DNA from 2 places in the Streptomyces chisholmiae genome. Region 2 is predicted to be linked to the other one. Evidence: predicted binding sites of a transcription regulator. Region 2 holds the regulator's gene; the other holds the start of a gene.
What was found. Region 2 encodes HrcA, which represses chaperone genes, less so after heat shock. Its sites were predicted from a motif close to TTNGCACTCNGNNNNNCNGAGTGCNAA; they were not measured.
Positions count from the first base shown of each region.

Region 1: the regulator HrcA is predicted to act here: its motif matches at 7,755-7,781, upstream of groL (chaperonin GroEL).

Region 1 is NZ_JAVREO010000010.1:40,756-50,990, reverse strand. It holds gene RM844_RS17680 (HD domain-containing protein) at 23-652, shown strand; gene RM844_RS17675 (Cmx/CmrA family chloramphenicol efflux MFS transporter) at 773-2,035, opposite strand; gene RM844_RS17670 (DUF4031 domain-containing protein) at 2,364-2,636, opposite strand; gene RM844_RS17665 (hypothetical protein) at 2,633-2,998, opposite strand; gene RM844_RS17660 (MurR/RpiR family transcriptional regulator) at 3,109-4,053, shown strand; gene murQ (N-acetylmuramic acid 6-phosphate etherase) at 4,125-5,045, shown strand; gene RM844_RS17650 (hypothetical protein) at 5,170-5,883, shown strand; gene groL (chaperonin GroEL) at 6,002-7,630, opposite strand; gene RM844_RS17640 (cold-shock protein) at 8,046-8,249, opposite strand; gene RM844_RS17635 (MoaD/ThiS family protein) at 8,669-8,950, opposite strand; gene thrC (threonine synthase) at 8,947-10,235, opposite strand, start outside.
Region 2 is NZ_JAVREO010000030.1:3,521-13,755, forward strand. It holds gene RM844_RS30605 (16S rRNA (uracil(1498)-N(3))-methyltransferase) at 1-35, opposite strand, end outside; gene dnaJ (molecular chaperone DnaJ) at 32-1,165, opposite strand; gene hrcA (heat-inducible transcriptional repressor HrcA) at 1,166-2,182, opposite strand; gene RM844_RS30620 (MBL fold metallo-hydrolase) at 2,492-3,271, shown strand; gene RM844_RS30625 (DUF3097 domain-containing protein) at 3,284-4,144, shown strand; gene RM844_RS30630 (hypothetical protein) at 4,337-4,600, opposite strand; gene hemW (radical SAM family heme chaperone HemW) at 4,656-5,888, shown strand; gene RM844_RS30640 (AMP-dependent synthetase/ligase) at 5,979-7,829, opposite strand; gene lepA (translation elongation factor 4) at 7,985-9,847, opposite strand; gene rpsT (30S ribosomal protein S20) at 10,098-10,235, shown strand, end outside.

The DNA of each region.
Region 1 (10,235 bases), on a different contig from region 2:
CGCCCGGCGGCAGAATGGCGGCATGGTCACCCCCGAGAACCCCTCGCCCGAGCCTCCCGGACTCGCCGACCGGTACGCCGCGCTGCCCGACGGCGGCGGCCGGGCGGTCGGCGGCCGGCTGCTGACCCGCTGGCGGGAGCCGCAGCGCAGGTACCACACCGAGGACCACCTGCGGTTCCTGCTCGCCCGGCTGGACGAGCTGGCCGGCGCGGCGGCCGACCCGGTGGCGGTCGAGCTGGCCGGCTGGTACCACGACGCGGTCTACGACCCGCGCGGCGCGGACAACGAGGAACGCAGCGCGGAACTGGCCGAGACGGAGCTGCCGGTGTCGGGGCGCCGCGCCGAGGTGGCCCGGCTGGTCCGGCTCACCGCCGGCCACCGGCCGGCCGCCGGCGACACCAACGGCGCGGTGCTCTGCGACGCCGACCTGGCGGTGCTGGCCGGCGCCCCGGAGGAGTACGCGGCGTACACGGCGGCGGTCCGGCAGGAGTACGGCCACCTGCCCGAGCCCGCCTTCGCCACCGGCCGAAGCGAGATTCTGCGCCAGCTCCTGGCCCGCCCGACGCTGTTCCACACCGCCTACGGCAGCGACCACTGGGAACCAACGGCCCGCCACAACCTGGCCACCGAGCTGGCCCTCCTCACCGGCTGAACCACCGACCACGGCGGCGGCCGCCCAACGCCCCCGGCCCCCGGCCGACTGCCCCGACTCCCGGGCCGGGGCCGGCCGACCGCCGGGGGCCGGTCCGCTGACCGCCGGAGGGGGCAGCGGTCAACGGTCGGCGGGGGCGTCGGCGGGCCGGTGGGTCGGGCGGCCGGTGGCGACGAGGCGGGGTGGGCGGGAGTCCCGGGCCTGGAGCCAGGCGCCGGCCAGCGCGCCGAGCAGCAACAGCGCGCCGAGCCAGGCCGTCCAGACGTAGCCGAGGCCGCCGTCGATCACCAGGCCGCCCGCCCAGGGCCCGACCGTGTTGCCGGTGTTGAACGCGGCCGTGGCGGTGGCGCCGGCCAGCGTCGGTGCCGCCGTGGCGACGTTGAAGATGCGGGCGTTCAGGCCCGGCCCGCAGAGGAAGGCGGCCAGCCCGAGCAGCCCGGCGAGGGCGACCGCGGCCACCGGCTGGTGGGCCAGCAGGGCGAGCAGCGCCAGCACCACGCTGGCCGTCAGCAGCCCGGCGTAGAGGGTGCCGAAGAGGTGCGCGTCGGCCAGCCGGCCGCCGATCGCGGTGCCGATCAGCGCGCCGACGCCGTAGAGCACCAGCACCCCGGGGACCCAGCTCTCACTGAGGCCGGTGACCTCGGTGAGCAGCGGCGCCAGGTAGGAGAAGAAACAGAAGGTGCCGGCGGCGAAGAGCGCGGTGGTGACCACGGCCAGCCACACCCGGCGGTCCCGGTAGATGACCAGCTCGGCCCGGAGCGGCACCCGGTCGGCGGCGCTCGGCGGCTCGGTGCGCGGCACGAAGAGCAGCACACCGACCAGGCCGACGGCGGTCAGCAGCGCCACCGCCCAGAACGCGGCCCGCCAGCCGAGGTGCTGGCCGAGCAGCGCGCCGCCGGGCACCCCGGCGATGTTGGCCACGCTCAGCCCGCCGAGCAGCACCGCCATGGCCCGGGCCCGGGCGCCCACCGGCACCAGGGAGATGGCCACCGCGGCGCCCACCGCCCAGAACCCGGCGCAGGCCAGGGCGCTCACCACCCGGGAGGCGAAGAGCAGCCCGTAGCCGGGCGCCAGCGCGCCCACCAGGTGGCTGACCCCGAAGACGGAGAGCAGCACCACCAGGGTCAGGCGGCGCGGCAGCCGTTGGGTGGCGGCGGCCAGGACGGGCGCGCCGACCACCATGCCGATGGCGAAGGCCGAGATCAGCAGCCCGGCGGTGGGTATGGAGACGTCCAGGTCGTCGGCCACCTCCGGGAGCAGCCCGGAGAGCATGAACTCGCTGGTGCCCAGGGCGAAGATGGCGCCGCCGATGACCAGCACGGCGGTCGGCAGCCGGTAGCGGGTCTCTGGCGTGCGCTCGGGCTCGGTACTCGGGGTAGACACTCGCCCTCCAACGTCGGTCGCTCCCCGTGGCATTCCCCGGCGCGATCGGTCGGCAAGCGGATAGCGCGCCGTGACGGGCCACTACCGGTCAGCCCCGACCATCCGGCGACCACTCGGCGCCACCCAGCGACCGTTCCCGACCGCCGCCCCATCCCCGCTCGCCCGCCGGCCGAGGCCAGCGACCATTCCCGACCGCCGAACCCGTCCCCGCTCGCCCCGCCGGCCGAGCCGGCGACCGGTCGCGAACCGACCCGACCCGACCCGCCGGCCGAAGCGGCGACGGGTCAAGCCCGGCCGAGCCGGCGACCGGCCGGACCGGCCGGACCGGTCAGACCGCCCCGCGGTACCGCTTGCGGCGGCGCAGCCCGGCGCCGTGCAGCAGCCGCACCAGGCGGCGGCTGTCCACCGGCACCGCGCCGCGCGCGACCGCCTCCGCGTACCGCTCCGCCGGCAGGTCGTAGTGGTCCCGGTCGAAGCCGCGCGCGGGGACGCCCAACCGGGCGGCGAACGCGTGCAGTTCCGCATACGACCGGTCGCTGACCAGGTGCGACCACATCCGACCGTGCCCGGGCCAGTCCGGCGGGTCGATGTAGACCGTCACGGGCGGGCCTCGCCCAGCCGGCCGACCGGCGCCAGCGGCTCGCCGGAGATCGGGCAGACCCAGTGCGGGTCCTCGCCCAGCTCCGGCTCGACCAGCAGCGCGTGCGGGTCGGCGCCGACGCAGCGCGGGCAGAGCGGCCAGCGGCCGCGGGTCTCCAGCAGCGCGTCCTGCATGTCCTGGGCGAGCAGCCCGGGCACGAAGGCGGCGCCCGCCGGCCACTGCGCCGCCCACCAGCGCCGGTGCGCGACCGCCTCCTCCAGCTGGGAGACCTCCGCCGGGCCGGCCACGCCGTCCGCCGTCAGATCGGCCAGCACCGCCGCCCGCCCCCGGTGCAGGGCCTCTTCCGTGGCCGGCTCATCCATGCTGACCATTGGACCAGAGATCGACGGCTTTCCCGAACTCCAGGCCCGCCGGGGCTCGGGGGCTTGACGCCACCCGTTGTCGAAAATACGTTTCACCTGTGAGGCACGCGATGAAGGAAAATTTCGCCCGACGACCCGGCCGCCCCCGCGCCGTCGCCGTCGCCCCCAGACCCGCGCCGCCCGAGCCCGGCGCGCTGGCCGCCAAGGTCCGCACCATGGCGCCGTCCATGACCCGGTCCATGCAGCGGGTCGCCGAGACCGTCGCCGGCGACCCGGCCGGCTGCGCCGCCCTCACCGTCACCGCGCTCGCCGAGCGCACCGGCACCAGCGAGGCCACCGTGGTGCGCACCGCCCGGCTGCTGGGCTACCCGGGCTACCGGGACCTGCGGCTGGCGCTGGCCGGGCTGGCCGCCCAGCAGGCGTCCGGCGCCGCGCCGGCGGTCACCGCCGACATATCGGTGGACGACCCGCTGAGCGAGGTGGTCGCCAAGCTCGCGCAGGACGAGCGGCAGACCCTCAGCGACACCGCCGGCGCCCTGGACGTCGCCCAACTGGAGGCGTCGGTAGCCGCGTTGGCCGAGGCCCGACGGATCGACGTGTACGGCGTCGGGGCCTCGTCGCTGGTCGCCCAGGACCTGGCGCAGAAGCTGCTCAGGATCGGCCTGATCGCGCACGCCCACACCGACCCGCACCTGGCCGTCACCAACGCGGTGCAGCTGCGCGGCGGGGACGTGGCGGTGGCCATCACGCACTCCGGCCGCACGGTCGACGTCATCGAGCCGCTCCAGGTCGCCTTCGACCACGGGGCGACGACGGTGGCGATCACCGGCCGGCCGGACGGCGAGGTGGCCAAGTACGCCGATCACGTGCTGACCACCTCGACCGCCAGGGAGAGCGAGCTGCGGCCGGCCGCCATGTCCAGCAGGACCAGCCAACTGCTGGTCATCGACTGTTTGTTCATCGGCGTCGCGCAGCGCACCTACGAGTCGGCCGCGCCGGCCCTGCACGCCAGCTACGAGGCGCTCGCCCACCGGCACACGCCCCGCGAACGCTGACCCACGCCCGGCGCGCGCCCCCCGTACCACCACCCGCACCCGACCCCCACCGCACGGAGAGTCGCCCGCGCATGTCCACGGACTTCGACACCCTCACCACCGAGGCGCACCGCCCCGAGCTGGCCGAGATCGACCAGCGCCCCACCCTCGACATCGCCCGCACCATGAACGCCGGGGACGCGCTGGTCCCGGCCGCGGTGGCCGAACAGCTGCCCGCGATCGCCGCCGCGATCGACGCCGCGGCCGACCGGATGGCCCGCGGCGGCCGGCTGCTCTACCTGGGCGCCGGGACCGCCGGGCGGCTCGGCGTGCTGGACGCGAGCGAGTGCCCGCCGACCTTCAACACCACGCCGGACGAGGTGGTCGGGCTGATCGCCGGCGGCCCCACGGCGCTGGTCTCGGCGGTCGAGGGCGCCGAGGACAGCCGGGAGCTGGCGGCGGCCGACCTGACGGAGATCGGCCTGACCGCCGACGACGTGGTGGTCGGGATCTCCGCCTCGGGGCGCACGCCCTACGCGGTCGGCGCCGTCGAACACGCCGCCGAGCTGGGCGCGTTGACCATCGGGGTGGCCTGCAACGCGAACTCCCCGCTGGCCTCGGCCGCCGACCACGGGATCGAGGTGGTGGTCGGCCCCGAGCTGATCGCCGGCTCCACCCGGCTGAAGGCGGGCACCGCGCAGAAGCTGGTACTCAACATGATCTCCACCATCAGCATGATCCGGCTGGGCAAGACCTACGGGAACCTGATGGTGGACGTGCGGGCCTCCAACGAGAAGCTGCGCGCCCGCTCGCGCCGGATCGTGACGCTGGCCACCGAGGCGCCGGCCGCGGCCGTCGAGGAGGCGCTCGACGCCACCGGCGGCGAGGTCAAGAACGCCATCCTGGTGCTGCTCGGCGAGGTGGACGCGGAGACCGCGGCCCGGCTGCTGGCGGAGTGCCAGGGCCGGTTGCGGGCCGCACTGCGGCGGGCGCTGGACGCGCCGGCCGACTGACCACGGACGGGCGGGCGGTGGACTGGCGGGCGGTGGACTGAGCGGAACGCCCGGTGGCGAGCCGGCGGGGCGGCTGCTTTACTCGATCATCGCTTTGTCATGGTCACGCAATCCAGGAGGTTCGATGAGGCTCCGCTCCCTCGCCCGCGTCGTGGCGACCGCCGCCCTCGCCGCGACACTCGCCCTGTTCACCGCGCCCGCCGGCCAGGCCACCCCGGCCACCGAGCCGGCGTCGAGCGAGGTCGGCGCCTACGCGAGCGGCACCATCAACGTGTTCCCGCCGATCCAGGGCGCGTCCACCTGGGACCGCTTCGGACAGACCCCGCCCGCCACGCACCACCGCGTGTTCTACAACTGGGGCTATCTGAACGACTGGTCGGTCGACATCTACCGGAACCCCGGCGCCACCGTGGTCTCCCCGTTCGGCACCACGACCTCGGCCGGCCACCCCGTCTCCGTCACCGTGGTGACGGTCCGGGCGGGCTGCGCCACCGGGAACCTGGCCGACGGCGGCTATCTCATCGGCCTGGAGGCGCGGGACACCACCACCGGCGAGGTGATCGGCCGGGCCGACGTGATGCACGTCGCCAACAAGCCCGCCAACATCGCGGTCGGGGCCACCGTCGGCCCCTGGACCAAGCTCGGCGAGACCGGCAGGTTCCGCTACTCCAGCTGCTACCAGGTCAACGGTGACGCCGGCGCCCACATCCACCTGGAGGTCATCAACCGCACCCGGTACTCCTGCTACCTCAACCGCTCCGCCGGCACCGAGCTGAACGACCTCACCGTCATCGGCCGCGTCGGCACCCAGAACAGCGGGCCGCAGCAGGCCTGCTGACCCGGACGACCGACGACCGGGACGGCCGGGACGACCGGCCACGCCGGACACGCCACGAGGGCGGCGCCCCCAGCCGGGAGCACCGCCCTCGTGTGACGCCCTGAGGTGTCGGCAGGACTCAGAAGTCCATGCCGCCGCCCATGCCGGCGGCAGCGGCGTCGGCACCCGCGCCACCCTTCTCCGGCTTGTCGGCGATGACGGCCTCGGTGGTCAGGAAGAGCGCCGCGATGGAGGCGGCGTTCTGCAGCGCGGAACGCGTGACCTTGGTCGGGTCCGGGATACCGGCCGCCAGCAGGTCGACGTACTCGCCGGTGGCGGCGTTCAGGCCCCAACCCGGAGTCAGGTTGCGGACCTTCTCCACCACGACGCCGCCCTCAAGGCCGGCGTTGACGGCGATCTGCTTGAGCGGGGCCTCCAGGGCCAGGCGGACGGCCGCGGCACCGGTGGCCTCGTCGCCCTCCAGCTCCAGCTTGTCCAGCGCCGAGGCGGCCTGCAGCAGGGCCACGCCACCGCCGGCGACGATGCCCTCCTCGACGGCGGCCTTCGCGTTGCGCACCGCGTCCTCGATGCGGTGCTTGCGCTCCTTCAGCTCGACCTCGGTCGCCGCGCCGGCCTTGATGACGGCCACGCCGCCGGCCAGCTTGGCGAGGCGCTCCTGGAGCTTCTCGCGGTCGTAGTCCGAGTCGGAGTTCTCGATCTCGGCGCGGATCTGGTTGACCCGACCCTGCACCTGGTCGCTGTCACCGGCACCGTCGACGATGGTGGTCTCGTCCTTGGTGATGACCACCTTGCGGGCGCGGCCCAGCAGGTCGAGGGTGGCGTTCTCCAGCTTGAGACCGACCTCCTCGGAGATGACCTGGCCACCGGTGAGGATGGCGATGTCACCGAGCATGGCCTTGCGGCGGTCGCCGAAGCCGGGGGCCTTGACGGCGACCGACTTGAAGGTGCCCCGGATCTTGTTGACGACCAGGGTGGACAGCGCCTCGCCCTCGACGTCCTCCGCGATGATCAGCAGCGGCTTGCCCGACTGCATGACCTTCTCCAGCAGCGGAAGGAGGTCCTTCACGTTGCTGATCTTGGAGTTGACGATCAGGATGTAGGGGTCTTCCAGCTCCGCCTCCATCCGCTCCATGTCGGTGGCGAAGTAGGCCGAGATGTAGCCCTTGTCGAAGCGCATGCCCTCGGTGAGCTCAAGCTCGAGCCCGAAGGTCTGCGACTCCTCGACGGTGATGACGCCTTCCTTGCCGACCTTGTCCATGGCCTCGGCGATCAGCTCACCGATCTGGGTGTCGCCGGCGGAGATGGAGGCGGTCGAGGCGATCTGCTCCTTGGTCTCGACCTCCTTGGCCTGGCTCAGCAGGGCCTGGGAGACGTTCTCCACGGCGGCCTCGATGCCCCGCTTGAGCGCCATCGGGTTGGCCCCGGCGGCCACGTTGCGCAGGCCCTCCCGGACCAGCGCCTGGGCCAGCACGGTCGCGGTGGTGGTGCCGTCGCCAGCGACGTCGTCCGTCTTCTTGGCGACTTCCTTGACCAGCTCGGCGCCGATCTTCTCGTAGGAGTCCTCCAGCTCGATCTCCTTGGCGATGGAAACACCATCGTTGGTGATCGTCGGGGCGCCCCACTTCTTCTCCAGGACGACGTTGCGGCCCTTGGGGCCCAGCGTGACCTTGACGGCGTCGGCGAGCTGGTTCATCCCGCGCTCAAGGCCGCGCCGCGCCTCCTCGTCGAACGCGATGATCTTGGCCATGTGAAGGGGTCCTCCCAGGACAGGGGTGGATTGCTCCGGACCGCGCTGGCGCCCGCGACGGACGGCTCCTGAGCGGTGGTTCCTTACCCCACCCACCCGAAGAACCTCACCGACCCGGTCCTTGCTGTCACTCTCACCCGTAGAGTGCTAACGCCATGATTAGCACTCTCACCCGGAGAGTGCAAGCGCCGAAGGCGCTGCACGACCCTGGGGGCACCTCCCGGACGGAGTCTGGGGGAGCAAGCGCCGAAGGCGCTGCACGACCCTGGGGGCACCTCCCGGACGGAGTCCGGGGGAGCAAGCGCCGAAGGCGCTGCCCGCCCCCGGGGGGCTCCCGACCGGGGGCGGACATGGCCGGGGCCCGCACCCTGGTGGGTGCGGGCCCGGCGACAAGGCCGCGATTGCGGTCGGCGTTTCAGGCGGTCACTCGGACCATGTCGGCCTGAGGCCCCTTCTGCCCCTGAGAGACCTCGAACTCGACCCGCTGCCCCTCTTCCAGAGTGCGGTAGCCGTCCATCTGGATAGCGCTGTAGTGGACGAAGACATCCGCACCACCGTCTACCGCGATGAAGCCGTAGCCCTTCTCCGCGTTGAACCACTTGACGGTGCCCTGAGCCATTCCCTACTCCCCATATTGCCGGCCTTTTCACGAGCCCACACCTCGCGGACCCGGGTCAGACCTCGGGCCCCACTCCCGGGCGGTGTGGGAGCGGACGCCGGAACGTTCGACCGCCGCTGAATGTATCTGGACGGACGCCCAGTGCAACAGGTCATTCGACAGGGAATTCTTGTCGCCGCAGAACGGGCAAATACCGCGAAGCCACTGGAAGTTGCACGATCCGCAGCGGGTCTTTCTGGCCAACCCGACAATTGGTGCAACAAATTCTGGCGACATTTATTTGCGCCGCGGTCCCGGGCTTTCCTATGCGCGGAGCGCGAATCCAATCGGGAACGAGGCCACTCTATCGGCAGCGGACAGGCCGCCGCCCCACGACCCGGGGGTCGTGGGGCGGGCACCGGAGGCCGTCGGGCCGCAGGTCAGCGGGCGCCGCCGGCGACCGCCGGGATGATCGAGACGCCCGCCCCGTCCGGGGTGGCGGTGGCGAGCCCGTCGGCGAACCGGACGTCGTCGTCGTTCACGTAGACGTTCACGAAGCGCCGCAGCTTGCCGTCCTCGTCCAGGACGCGGCCGGCGATCCCCTGGTGGTTCCGGTCAAGGTCGGCGAGCACCTCGCTGAGCGTGCCGCCCTCGGCGGTCACCTCGGACCGGCCGTCGGTGTAGGTGCGGAGGATGGTGGGGATGCGGACGGTGACACTCATGCCAGGCCAGCCTCTCGGAAGGAGTCCAGGTTCGGGCGGATGGTCGCGGACGGGCCGGTCGTGCCGGCCACCGCGTCCAGGGTCTTGAGGCCGTCGCCGGTGTTCAGCACGACGGTGGTCGCCGCCGGGTCGAGCACCCCGGCGGCCAGCAGCTTGCGGGTGACGCCGAGGGTGACGCCGCCGGCCGTCTCGGCGAAGATGCCCTCCGTCCTGGCCAGCAGCTTGATGGCGGTCACCACCTCCTCGTCGGTCACGTCCTCGACGGCGCCCCCGGTGCGGCGGGCGATGTCCAGCACGTAGGGGCCGTCGGCCGGGTTGCCGATGGCCAGCGACTTGGCGATGGTGTTCGGCTTCACCGGGCGGACCACGTCGTGGCCGTCCTTGAAGGCCCGGGAGACCGGGGAGCAGCCCTCGGCCTGGGCGCCGAAGATCTTGTAGGGGCGGTCGGCGACCAGTCCGAGCTGGATCAGCTCCTTCAACCCCTTGTCGATCTTGGTCAGTTGCGAACCCGAGGCGATCGGAATCACCAACTGGTCCGGCAGTTCCCAGCCAAGTTGTTCGCAGATCTCGTAGGCGAGCGTCTTGGAGCCCTCGGCGTAGTACGGCCGGAGGTTGACGTTGACGAACCCCCAGCCCTCGCCGATCGGGTCGCCGATCAGCTCGCTGCAGAAGCGGTTGACGTCGTCGTAGGTGCCCTCGATGGCCACCAGCTCGCCGCCGTAGACGGCGGCCATCACGACCTTGCCCTGCTCCAGGTCGTGCGGGATGAAGACACAGGAGCGCAGCCCCGCACGGGCCGCCGCGGCGCCCACGGCGCCGGCCAGGTTCCCGGTGGAGGAGCACGAGAGGGTGGTGAACCCGAAGGCGCGCGCCGCCTCGAGCGCGTTCGCCACCACCCGGTCCTTGAACGAGTGGGTCGGGTTGCCCGAGTCGTCCTTCACGTACAGGCCGCCGGTGACGCCCAGTTCGGCGGCGAGCCGGTCGGCGCGCACCAGCGGGGTGCAGCCCGGGTTGAGGTTCGGGTGTTCGGCCACGTCGGCCGGCACCGGCAGCAGCGGAGCGTAGCGCCAGATGTTGTTCGGGCCGGACTCGATCCGGCGGCGCAGCTCCTCGGGGTCGCCGCCGGGCAGGTCGTAGGCGACCTCCAGCGGCCCGAAACAGGAGGCACAGGCGAAGATCGGGCCGAGCGGGAAGCGTTCCCCGCACTCCCGGCAGGCGAGCGCGGCGGCCGGACCGAGATCGACGGTGGCGGCGGAGTCAGCGGAGTCAGCGGAGTCAGCCTGGT
Region 2 (10,235 bases):
AGCGAATCGACGAGGAAGACCGGCGCGCTGCTCATCGGCCGTTGAACGCGTCCTTCAGCCGGGAGAACAGGCCCTGCTGCCCGGGCTGGAACTGGCCGGTGGGCCGCTCCTCGCCGCGCAGCTTGGCGAGCCGGCGCAGCAGCTCCTCCTGCTCCGGGTCGAGCTTGCTCGGGGTCTGCACCTCGACATGGACCACCAGGTCGCCCCGGCCGTTCCCACGCAGGTGCGTGACGCCCCGGCCGTGCAGCGGGATGGACTGGCCGGACTGGGTGCCCGGGCGGATGTCCACCTCCTCCTGACCGTCCAGCGTCTCCAACGGGACCTGGGTGCCCAGCGCGGCCGCCGTCATCGGGATGGTGACCGTGCAGTGCAGGTCGTCGCCGCGCCGCTGGAACGTCGCGTGCGGCTTCTCCTGGATCTCCACGTAGAGGTCGCCGGGCGGGCCGCCGCCGGGGCCGGCCTCGCCCTCGCCGGCGAGCTGGATGCGGGTGCCGTTGTCCACGCCGGCCGGGATCTTGACGTTCAGCGGGCGGCGGGTGCGGACCCGGCCGTCGCCGGCGCAGTCCGGGCAGGGGGTCGGCACGACCGTGCCGAAGCCCTGGCACTGCGGGCAGGGACGGGAGGTCATGACCTGGCCCAGGAACGAGCGGGTCACCTGGGAGACCTCGCCCCGACCGCGGCACATGTCGCAGGTCTGCGCCGAGGTGCCGGGGGCGGCGCCCTCACCGTTGCAGGAGTCGCAGACCGTGGCCGTGTCGACCTGGATCTCGCGGGTCGTCCCGAAGGCCGCCTCGTTGAGATCGATGGTGAGCCGGATCAGGGCGTCCTGACCGCGCCTGGTGCGCGACTTCGGGCCCCGCTGCGAGGCGGTGCCGAAGAAGGCGTCCATGATGTCGGAGAAGTTCCCGAAGCCGGCGCCGAAGCCGGCGGCGCCAGCGCCGCCCGCCCCCCCGAGCGGATCCCCGCCCAGGTCGTACATCTGCTTCTTCTGCGGATCGGAGAGCACCTCGTAGGCGGTGTTGATCTCCTTGAACCGCTCCTGCGTCTTGGGGTCCGGGTTGACATCCGGGTGCAGTTCCCGGGCCAGCCGGCGAAACGCCTTCTTGATCTCGTCTTGCGAGGCGTCTCGCTGCACACCCAAGACCGCGTAGTAGTCCGTCGCCACCTAGTTCTCCGCGAGGATTTGTCCGACGTACCGTGCCACCGCGCGCACCGCTCCCATCGTTCCGGGGTAGTCCATCCGGGTCGGTCCGACGACTCCGAGCTTCGCGACCGCTTCGTCCCCTGAACCGTAGCCGACCGACACAACCGATGTGGCGGTCAGCCCCTCGTGAGCGTTCTCATGACCGATCCGCACCGTCATCTCCGAGCCCTTGGCCTCCCCCAGCAGCCGCAGCAGGACGACCTGCTCCTCCAGCGCCTCCAGCACCGGGCGGATGGTGAGGGGGAAGTCCTGGCCGAAGCGCGTGAGATTGGCGGTGCCGCCGATCATCAGCCGCTCCTCGGTCTGTTCGACCAGAGTCTCCAGCAAGGAGGCCAGCACCGTCGAGACCGCGCCGCGCTCCTCCGGGCCGAAGGCGTCCGGGAGATCGGCGACCAGCCGGGGCACCTCGGGGAAGCGCTGCCCCACGATCCGGCTGTTGAGCCGGGCCCGCAGATCGGCGAGGGAGGTCTCCCCCAGCGGCGCCGGGCAGTCGATCATGCGCTGCTCGACCCGGCCGGTGTCCGTGATCAGCACCAGCATCACCCGGGCCTGGGCGAGCGCCAACAGCTCCACGTGGCGCACCGTCGAACGACTGAGCGACGGGTACTGGACGACGGCGACCTGGCGGGTGAGCTGGGCCAACAGCCGCACCGTGCGGGCGATCACGTCGTCGAGATCGACCGCGCCGTCCAGGAAGTTCTGGATCGCTCGGCGCTCCGGGGAGGACAGCGGCTTGACGCCGGCCAGCCGGTCCACGAAGAGCCGGTACCCCTTGTCCGTCGGCACCCGGCCGGCGCTGGTGTGCGGCTGGGCGATGTACCCCTCCTCCTCCAGCGCGGCCATGTCGTTACGCACCGTGGCCGGCGAGACCTGGAGGTTGTGCCGCTCGGTCAACGCCTTGGAGCCGACCGGCTCCTCCGTGCCGACATAGTCCTGGACGATGGCCCGCAGCACCGCAAGCCTGCGCTCACTGAGCACGCCGCACACCTCCCGACCGGCACTTCACGATCCGACTGCCCCTGGCACTCGCTCACGCAGAGTGCCAGTACCGGCTCCAGTGTACGGCCGGGTACCCCGCCCGGGGAACGAGCGGCCGGCGAGAACGCGAACGAATCCGGGCCGGTGGCCGACCGGTATCCGGTCGCGAAGAACGACCGAATCCGGGGAGGAGAACGGCTGGAAACCGCCCCATAACGGAGCGCGAACCCCCGTTCACGCGCCGGCGGTTGCCCCCGGCGCCCCGTCCGGGCCCGCCACCGCCGGCGCCGGGCGGCTACCGTCGCGGTCATGACGGGGATCGACGAGGGCCCGGCGGGCTGGCCCGCCCCCGGACGGGGCTGGCGGGAGATCACGCCGGGCGTCTGGCGGCGCCGACTGCCGGGCTGGGACGAGACGGTCGGCGCGGTGGCCGGCCGGGACGGGCTGCTGCTGGTGGACGCGGGCCCGTCGCTGGCGGCCGGCGCCGAGCTGCGGGAGCAGCTGGCGGGAGGCTCGCGGCCGCCGGTGCGCTGGCTGGCCGTGACCCACCCGCACTTCGACCACCTGCTGGGAGCCGGCGCCTTCCCCGAAGCCGAGCTGCTGGCCGCGGCCGGCGCGGAGCCGCCCTGGCCGGCCGGTGCCCCGGCGGCGGTGGCCGACGGGGTGGCGCTGGGCTTGGACCGGGCGGAGGCGGCGCGTTCGGGCGCCGCGCTGCCGGCGCCGCACCGGCTGGTGACCGACGCGCTGACCCTGGACCTGGGGCGTGGGCGGCGGGCGACGCTGACGAACCTGGGCCCCGCGCACTCGGGCCACGACCTGGTGGTGAAGGTCACCGACCCGGCCGGGCCGCCGGTGGTGTTCTGCGGGGACGTGGTCGAGGAGTCCGGGGAGCCGCAGGCCGGCCCGGACGCCGCCCCGGCGCGTTGGCCGGCCGCCCTGGACCGGCTGCTGGCGCTCGGTGGCGAGCGGGCCCGGTACGTGCCGGGGCACGGCGCGGTGGTGGACGCGGCCTTCGTCCGGTCCCAACGGGCGGCGCTGGCCCGCCGCTTCGAGGTGCCGGACGAGCCCCACCGGGACGCCGGCACGTGATCGAATGTGGTCATGCGCGCACGTTCCTATGATCCCGATCTGACCCCGCCGTGGCAGCGGCCAAAGGCGGTGCCCGAGGTGCCGGCCGATCCAGGGCTGGTGGTCGAGGAGGTCACCACCGGCTTCTGCGGCGCGGTGATCCGCTGGGAGAAGACGGCCGAGGGGCCCACGGTCACCCTGGAGGACCGGTTCGGGGCGCACCGGGTCTTCCCGATGGTGCCGCGCGGCTTCCTGCTGGAGGGGCGCGCGGTCACCCTGGTGCGCCCCCAGTCGGCGCGGACGGCGCCCGGCCGGCCGGCGCGCACCGCGTCCGGCTCGGTGGCGCCGCCCCCGGGGCGCGCCCGGGTGGCCCGCGCCGGCCGGATCTTCGTGGAGGGCCGGCACGACGCGGAGCTGGTGGAGCGGGTCTGGGGCGACGACCTGCGAGCCGAGGGCGTGGTGGTGGAGTACCTGGCGGGGGTGGACGACCTGCCGGCCGTGGTGCGGGAGTTCGGGCCCACCCGGACGGCGAGGCTCGGGGTGCTGGTGGACCACCTGGTCCCGGGTTCCAAGGAGTCGCGGATCGCCGACGAGGTGCGGGCCGCGCACGGCGAGGGGCTGGTGCTGGTCGTCGGGCACCCGTTCGTCGACATCTGGGCGGCGGTGAAGCCGGCGGCGGTCGGCATCCCGGCCTGGCCGCAGGTACCGCGCGGCCAGGACTGGAAGACCGGGGTGTGCCGGGCGCTCGGCTGGCCGGAGAACACCGGGGCGGCCTGGCAGCGGGTGCTGCGCTCGGTCCGCGACTACCGGGACCTGGACCCGGGGCTGCTGGGGCCGGTGGAGCACCTGATCGACCACGTCACGGTCGGCGGCCCGGCCGGCCCGGCGGACTGAGGCCGGTCTTGGCGGGCGGCCCCGGCGGGCGGTCCCAGCGGGCGGTGCGCGCGGCCGCGGGCTCCGGAGCGGGGCCTCGGACCACGACATCGGACCAGGACCTCGGCCAGGCTCCAGGACCCGGACCTCAGGCCGGGCCCTCGGAACCGCGACGTCGGCCCGGGAGCCGGGCCAGGCCCTCGGACCAGGAGCTCAGACCAGGAAGAGGTCCTCGTCGAAGACCGTGACCACCACGACCACCATCAGACCCTGCCCGATCAGGTACTCGATCAGGATGCCGGGCGCCACCTGCGCCTTGCGGTTGTCCTCGTGGGTGCCGACCGGCGCGCTCGCCTTGTGGTAGGGATCACGGGCCAGCTTGGCCAGGCCACGGTCGAGCAGCTCCTTGCGGTGCGGGGCCATCCGCTCGGCGGACTCGGCGGCCTCGGTGGTGAAGGAGATCCGCAGGTCGAACACGGTGCCACCTCCCCGGCGCCGGGCCGTCCCCGGCGCATGCCGGACAATGGCGAGTATGCCCTCCGCCCTGCCCGAAGGCGACCCCATGCCGAGCGACGGCGCCCTGCCGGCCACCGCGCTGGCCGACGCCGCCGACCGGCCGCTCGCCTTCTACCTGCACGTCCCGTACTGCGCGACCCGCTGCGGCTACTGCGACTTCAACACCTACACCGCGAGCGAGCTGCGTGGCTCCGGTGGGGCGCTGGCGTCCCGGGAGAACTACGCCGCGGTGCTGACCGAGGAGATCCGGCTGGCCCGCCGGGTGCTGGGCGCCGACGAGCGGCGGGTGGCCACGGTCTTCGTCGGCGGCGGCACCCCGACCCTGCTTCCGCCGGCCGACCTGGCCCGGATGCTGGACGCGGTGCGTCAGGAGTTCGGGCTGGCCGAGGACGCCGAGGTGACCACGGAGGCCAACCCGGACTCGGTGGACGCGGCCGGCTTGGCGGCGCTGCGCGAGGCCGGCTTCAACCGCGTCTCGTTCGGGATGCAGAGCGCCAGCCCACACGTGCTGCGGCTGCTGGAGCGCACCCACACGCCGGGCCGCCCCGAGCGGGCCGTGGCGGACGCCCGCGCGGCCGGCTTCGAGCACGTCAACCTCGACCTGATCTACGGCACGCCGGGCGAGAGCGCCGAGGACTGGTCCACCACCCTGAAGGCGGCCCTGGCCGCCGGGCCCGACCATGTCTCGGCCTACTCGCTGATCGTGGAGGAGGGCACCAGGCTGGGCCAGCGGGTGCGCCGCGGCGAGGTGCCGATGACCGACGACGACGTGCACGCCGACCGCTACCTCCAGACCGAGGAGGCGCTCGGCGCGGCCGGCTTCGAGTGGTACGAGGTCTCCAACTGGGCCACCACGCCGGCCGGTCGCTGCCGCCACAACGAGCTGTACTGGACGGGCGCCGACTGGTGGGGCGCCGGCCCGGGCGCGCACAGCCACGTCGGCGGGGTGCGCTGGTGGAACGTGAAGCACCCCGGCGGCTACGCGCAGGCGCTGGCCGACGGCCGCTCCCCCGGCGCCGGTCGGGAGGTGCTGACCGCGGAGGACCGGCGGGTGGAGCGGGTGCTGCTGGAGCTGCGGCTGGCCGCCGGCTGCCCGCTGTCGCTGCTGCGCCCGGACGGGCTGGCCGCGGCCCGGCGGGGCCTGGCGGACGGGCTGCTGCGGGCGGACGCCTTCGCGGCCGGCCGCGCGGCGCTGACGCTGCGGGGCCGGCTGCTGGCGGACGCCCTGACCCGGGACCTGGTGGACTGAGCCCGGACGGGCCCGGCCCCGGCGCCCCGGCGTCCCGTCGCCGGAGCGTCGGGACGTCGGAGCCTCAGGGCGTCCGGACGTCCGGAGCGTTCAGGGCGTCGGGTACATGTCGTCGATCAGGTGCTGGTACTCGCCCTCGACGACCGGCCGCTTGAGCTTGAGGCTGGGCGTCAGCTCGCCGTGCTCGATGTCCAGCTCGCGCGGCAGCAGCCGGAAGGTCTTCACCGTCTGCCAGCGCTGGAGCGTCGCGTTCAGCTCGTTCACGTACTCCTCGACCATCGCCACGGTCCGCTTGTCGGCGACCACCTCGGCGTAGTCGCCCGGGACGTCGTTCTCCTTCGCCCAGGCCAGCAGGGACACCTCGTCCAGGGCGATCAGCGCGGAGCAGAACTTGCGGCCGGCGCCGATCACCACCATGGACGAGGCGTGCGGACAGATCACCTTGAACCGGCCCTCGATCTCGGTGGGCGCCACGTACTTGCCCACCGAGGTCTTGAAGAGGTCCTTCTTGCGGTCGGTGATGGTGAGGTAGCCGTCGTCGGACAGCTCGCCGATGTCCCCGGTGTGGAACCAGCCGTCCTGGAGCACCTCGGCGGTCAGCTCCGGGTGGCCGTGGTAGCCGTCCATGATGCCGGGGCCGCGCAGCAGCACCTCGCCGTCGTCCGCGATCCGCACCTCAAGGCCGGGCAGCGCCTTGCCCACGGTGCCGATCCGGTTGGCGTCCTCGCGGTTGACGAAGCTGGCCGCGGCGGACTCGGTCAGCCCGTAGCCCTCGGTGATGGGGATGCCGGCGCCGGTGAAGAAGAACCCCAGCTCCGGGGTGAGCCGGGCGGAGCCGGAGACGCAGCCCCTGATCCGCCCGCCGAAGGCGGCCCGGATCTTCGCGTAGACCAGCTTGTCGGCGATCCGGTGCTTGACCGCCAGGGTGGACGGCACGCTGGCGCGTCCGGTGCGGCGTCTGGTGTCCTGCGACACCTGGGCGTACTCCTGGGCGACGGCCGCGGCCCAGCTGAAGATCTTGTACTTGGCGCCCCCGCCGGCCCGCGCCTTGGCCGCCACCCCGTTGTAGACCCGCTCGAAGATGCGCGGAACAGCACACATCGAGGTCGGTTGAACGATCGGAAGGTTCTCGATGATCTTGTCGACCCGACCGTCCACGGCCATCACGTGACCGACCTTGACATGGGCGGCCAGCAGCACCTTGCCGAAGACGTGCGCCAGCGGCAGCCACAGGTACTGGATGTCCTCCCGCAGCACCATGTCGATCTGCTCTATCGCGTACCCCATGTAGGACCAGGTGTCCTGGCGGAGCCTGACCCCCTTGGGGCGGCCGGTGGTGCCCGAGGTGTAGATCAGGGTGGCCAACTGCTCGCCGCGCAGCGCGGAGACGGTGTCCCGGACCGCGTCCGGCTTGTCCGCCAGGTAGCGGGCGCCGCGCTCGGCCAGCTCGGCCAGCGACAGCACCCAGCCGTCGGGGTCGCCCTCGGCCGGCACCGCGTCGGCCGACTCGATCACCACCACGTGCGCCACCTCGGGCAGCTCCGCCCGGCGCTCCCTGATCTTGGCGAGCTGCTCCGCGTTCTCCGCGATCACCACCCGGCTCGCCGAGTCGGCGAGGATGTACGCGGTCTCCGCGGCGTCGGTCTGCGGGTAGACCGTGGTGGTGGCGGCGCCGGCGCACATCACGCCGAAGTCGGCCAGCACCCAGTCCACCCGGGTGCTGGCGGCGATGGCGACCCGCTCCTCGGGCCGCACCCCCAGGTCCATCAGCCCGGCGGCGATGGCGTCCACCCGAGCGCCGGCCTCCGCCCAGGTGTAGCTGCGCCAGTCGTCCGGGCCGTCGCCGGCGCTCGGCACCGGGTAGCGGAAGGCCTCCCGGTCCGGGGTGGCCTTCACCCGCTCCAGGAACAGATGCGCCACGGACGGCGGCCGGTTCTCCATGACCTGCTCACTCACGCTCACGAACTCCTCCGGGTGCCGCGCTGCAACGGGGGTGACCTGCGGGTAACTTTCCGCCGGGGCGAACAGAGTAAGCGGCGCGGCGCCCTCATGTAAGGGGGATGGTCAACAGTCCGTGGAAGCCGCCGCCGTCGGGACTACTTCTTGTTCTTGCCCTCGCCGCCGTCGGAGTCCGAGGAGAGCGCCGCGATGAACGCCTCCTGCGGGACCTCCACCCGGCCCACCATCTTCATCCGCTTCTTGCCCTCCTTCTGCTTCTCCAGCAGCTTCCGCTTCCGCGAGATGTCGCCGCCGTAGCACTTGGAGAGCACGTCCTTGCGGATCGCGCGGACCGTCTCACGGGCGATCACCCGGGAGCCGATGGCCGCCTGGATCGGCACCTCGAACTGCTGCCTGGGGATCAACTCCCGCAGCTTGCTGGCCATCTTGACGCCGTAGGCGTACGCCTTGTCCTTGTGCACGATGGCGGAGAAGGCGTCCACCTGGTCACCGTGCAGCAGGATGTCGACCTTGACCAGCGCCGACGACTGCTCGCCCGTGGGCTCGTAGTCGAGCGAGGCGTAGCCCCTGGTCTTGGACTTCAGGGCGTCGAAGAAGTCGAAGACGATCTCCGCCAGCGGCAGCGTGTAGCGCAGCTCCACCCGCTCCTCGGAGAGGTAGTCCATCCCCTGGAGCGAACCCCTGCGGGTCTGGCACAGCTCCATGATCGCGCCGACGAACTCGCTGGGCGCGATCAGGGTGGCCCGCACCACCGGCTCCCGGACCTCGGCGATCTTGCCGCCGGGAAACTCACTCGGGTTGGTGACGACGTGCTCCGCGCCGTCCTCCATGGTCACCCCGTAGACCACGTTGGGGGCGGTGGCGATCAGGTCCAGGTTGAACTCGCGCTCCAGCCGCTCCCGGATCACCTCCAGGTGCAGCAGGCCGAGGAAACCGACCCGGAAGCCGAAGCCCAGGGCCACCGAGGTCTCCGGCTCGTAGACCAGCGCGGCGTCGTTGAGCTGGAGCTTCTCCAGGGCGTCGCGCAGCGCCGGGTAGTCCGAGCCGTCGATCGGGTAGAGGCCGGAGAAGACCATCGGCTTCGGGTCCTTGTAGCCGCCGAGCGCCTCGGTGGCGCCGCCGCGCTGGAAGGTGACCGTGTCGCCCACCTTGGACTGCCGGACGTCCTTCACCCCGGTGATCAGGTACCCCACCTCGCCGACCGCCAGGCCGTCGGCCGGGGTCATCTCGGGCGAGTTGACGCCGATCTCCAGCAGCTCGTGGGTGGCGCCGGTGGACATCATCTGGATCTTCTCGCGCCTGCCGAGCTGGCCGTCCACCATCTTCACGTAGGTGACCACGCCGCGGTAGGAGTCGTAGACCGAGTCGAAGATCATCGCCCGGGCCGGCCCCTCGCTGTCGCCGACCGGCGCCGGCACCTGGCGGACCACCTCGTCGAGCAGCTCGACGACGCCCTCGCCGGTCTTCGCCGAGACCCGCAGCACGTCACCGGGGTCGCAGCCGATCAGGTGCGCCAGCTCGGCGGCGAACTTCTCCGGCTGGGCGGCCGGCAGGTCGATCTTGTTGAGCACCGGGATGATGGTGAGGTCGTTCTCCATGGCCAGGTAGAGGTTGGCCAGGGTCTGCGCCTCGATGCCCTGGGCGGCGTCGACCAGCAGGATGCAGCCCTCACAGGCGGCGAGCGAGCGGGACACCTCGTACGTGAAGTCCACGTGGCCCGGGGTGTCGATCATGTTCAGCACGTGGGCGGTGCCGTCCTCGGCACCCCACGGCATCCGGACCGCCTGGGACTTGATGGTGATGCCGCGCTCACGCTCGATGTCCATCCGGTCGAGGTACTGGGCGCGCATCTGCCGCTGCTCGACCACCCCGGTCAACTGGAGCATCCGGTCGGCAAGGGTGGACTTGCCGTGGTCGATATGCGCGATGATGCAGAAGTTGCGGATGACGGCCGGGGCGGTACGGCTGGGCTCCGGCGCGTTCGAAGGGATCGCGGGCACGCGGGGTCCTGTCGGTGATGGCGGTGGATCGCTGGTCGCTCCCATGGTCCCATGACCGGGAAGCCGGCTCCGATTGGGAAGCGTCGCGGGGGCGCTGGTAGGCTGGCCCACTGCCTCTGGTGCGGATGGACCGCCGGGGGCGGGCAGACCGCTTCACCGTCCATCCACCCGTTCAACCGAAACATCCGAAACGTTCGGGCGCCCCGGTCGGGACTCCCGAATCTTCTCGAACCTGCAAAGGCTCTCATTCGTGGCGAACATCAAGTCCCAGATCAAGCGGATCAAGACCAACGAGAAGGCCCGGCTGCGCAACCAGGCGATCAAGTCCGAGGTCAAGACCGCGGTCCGGCGGGCCCGCGAGGCCGCCGCCAGCGGTGACGTCGAGAAG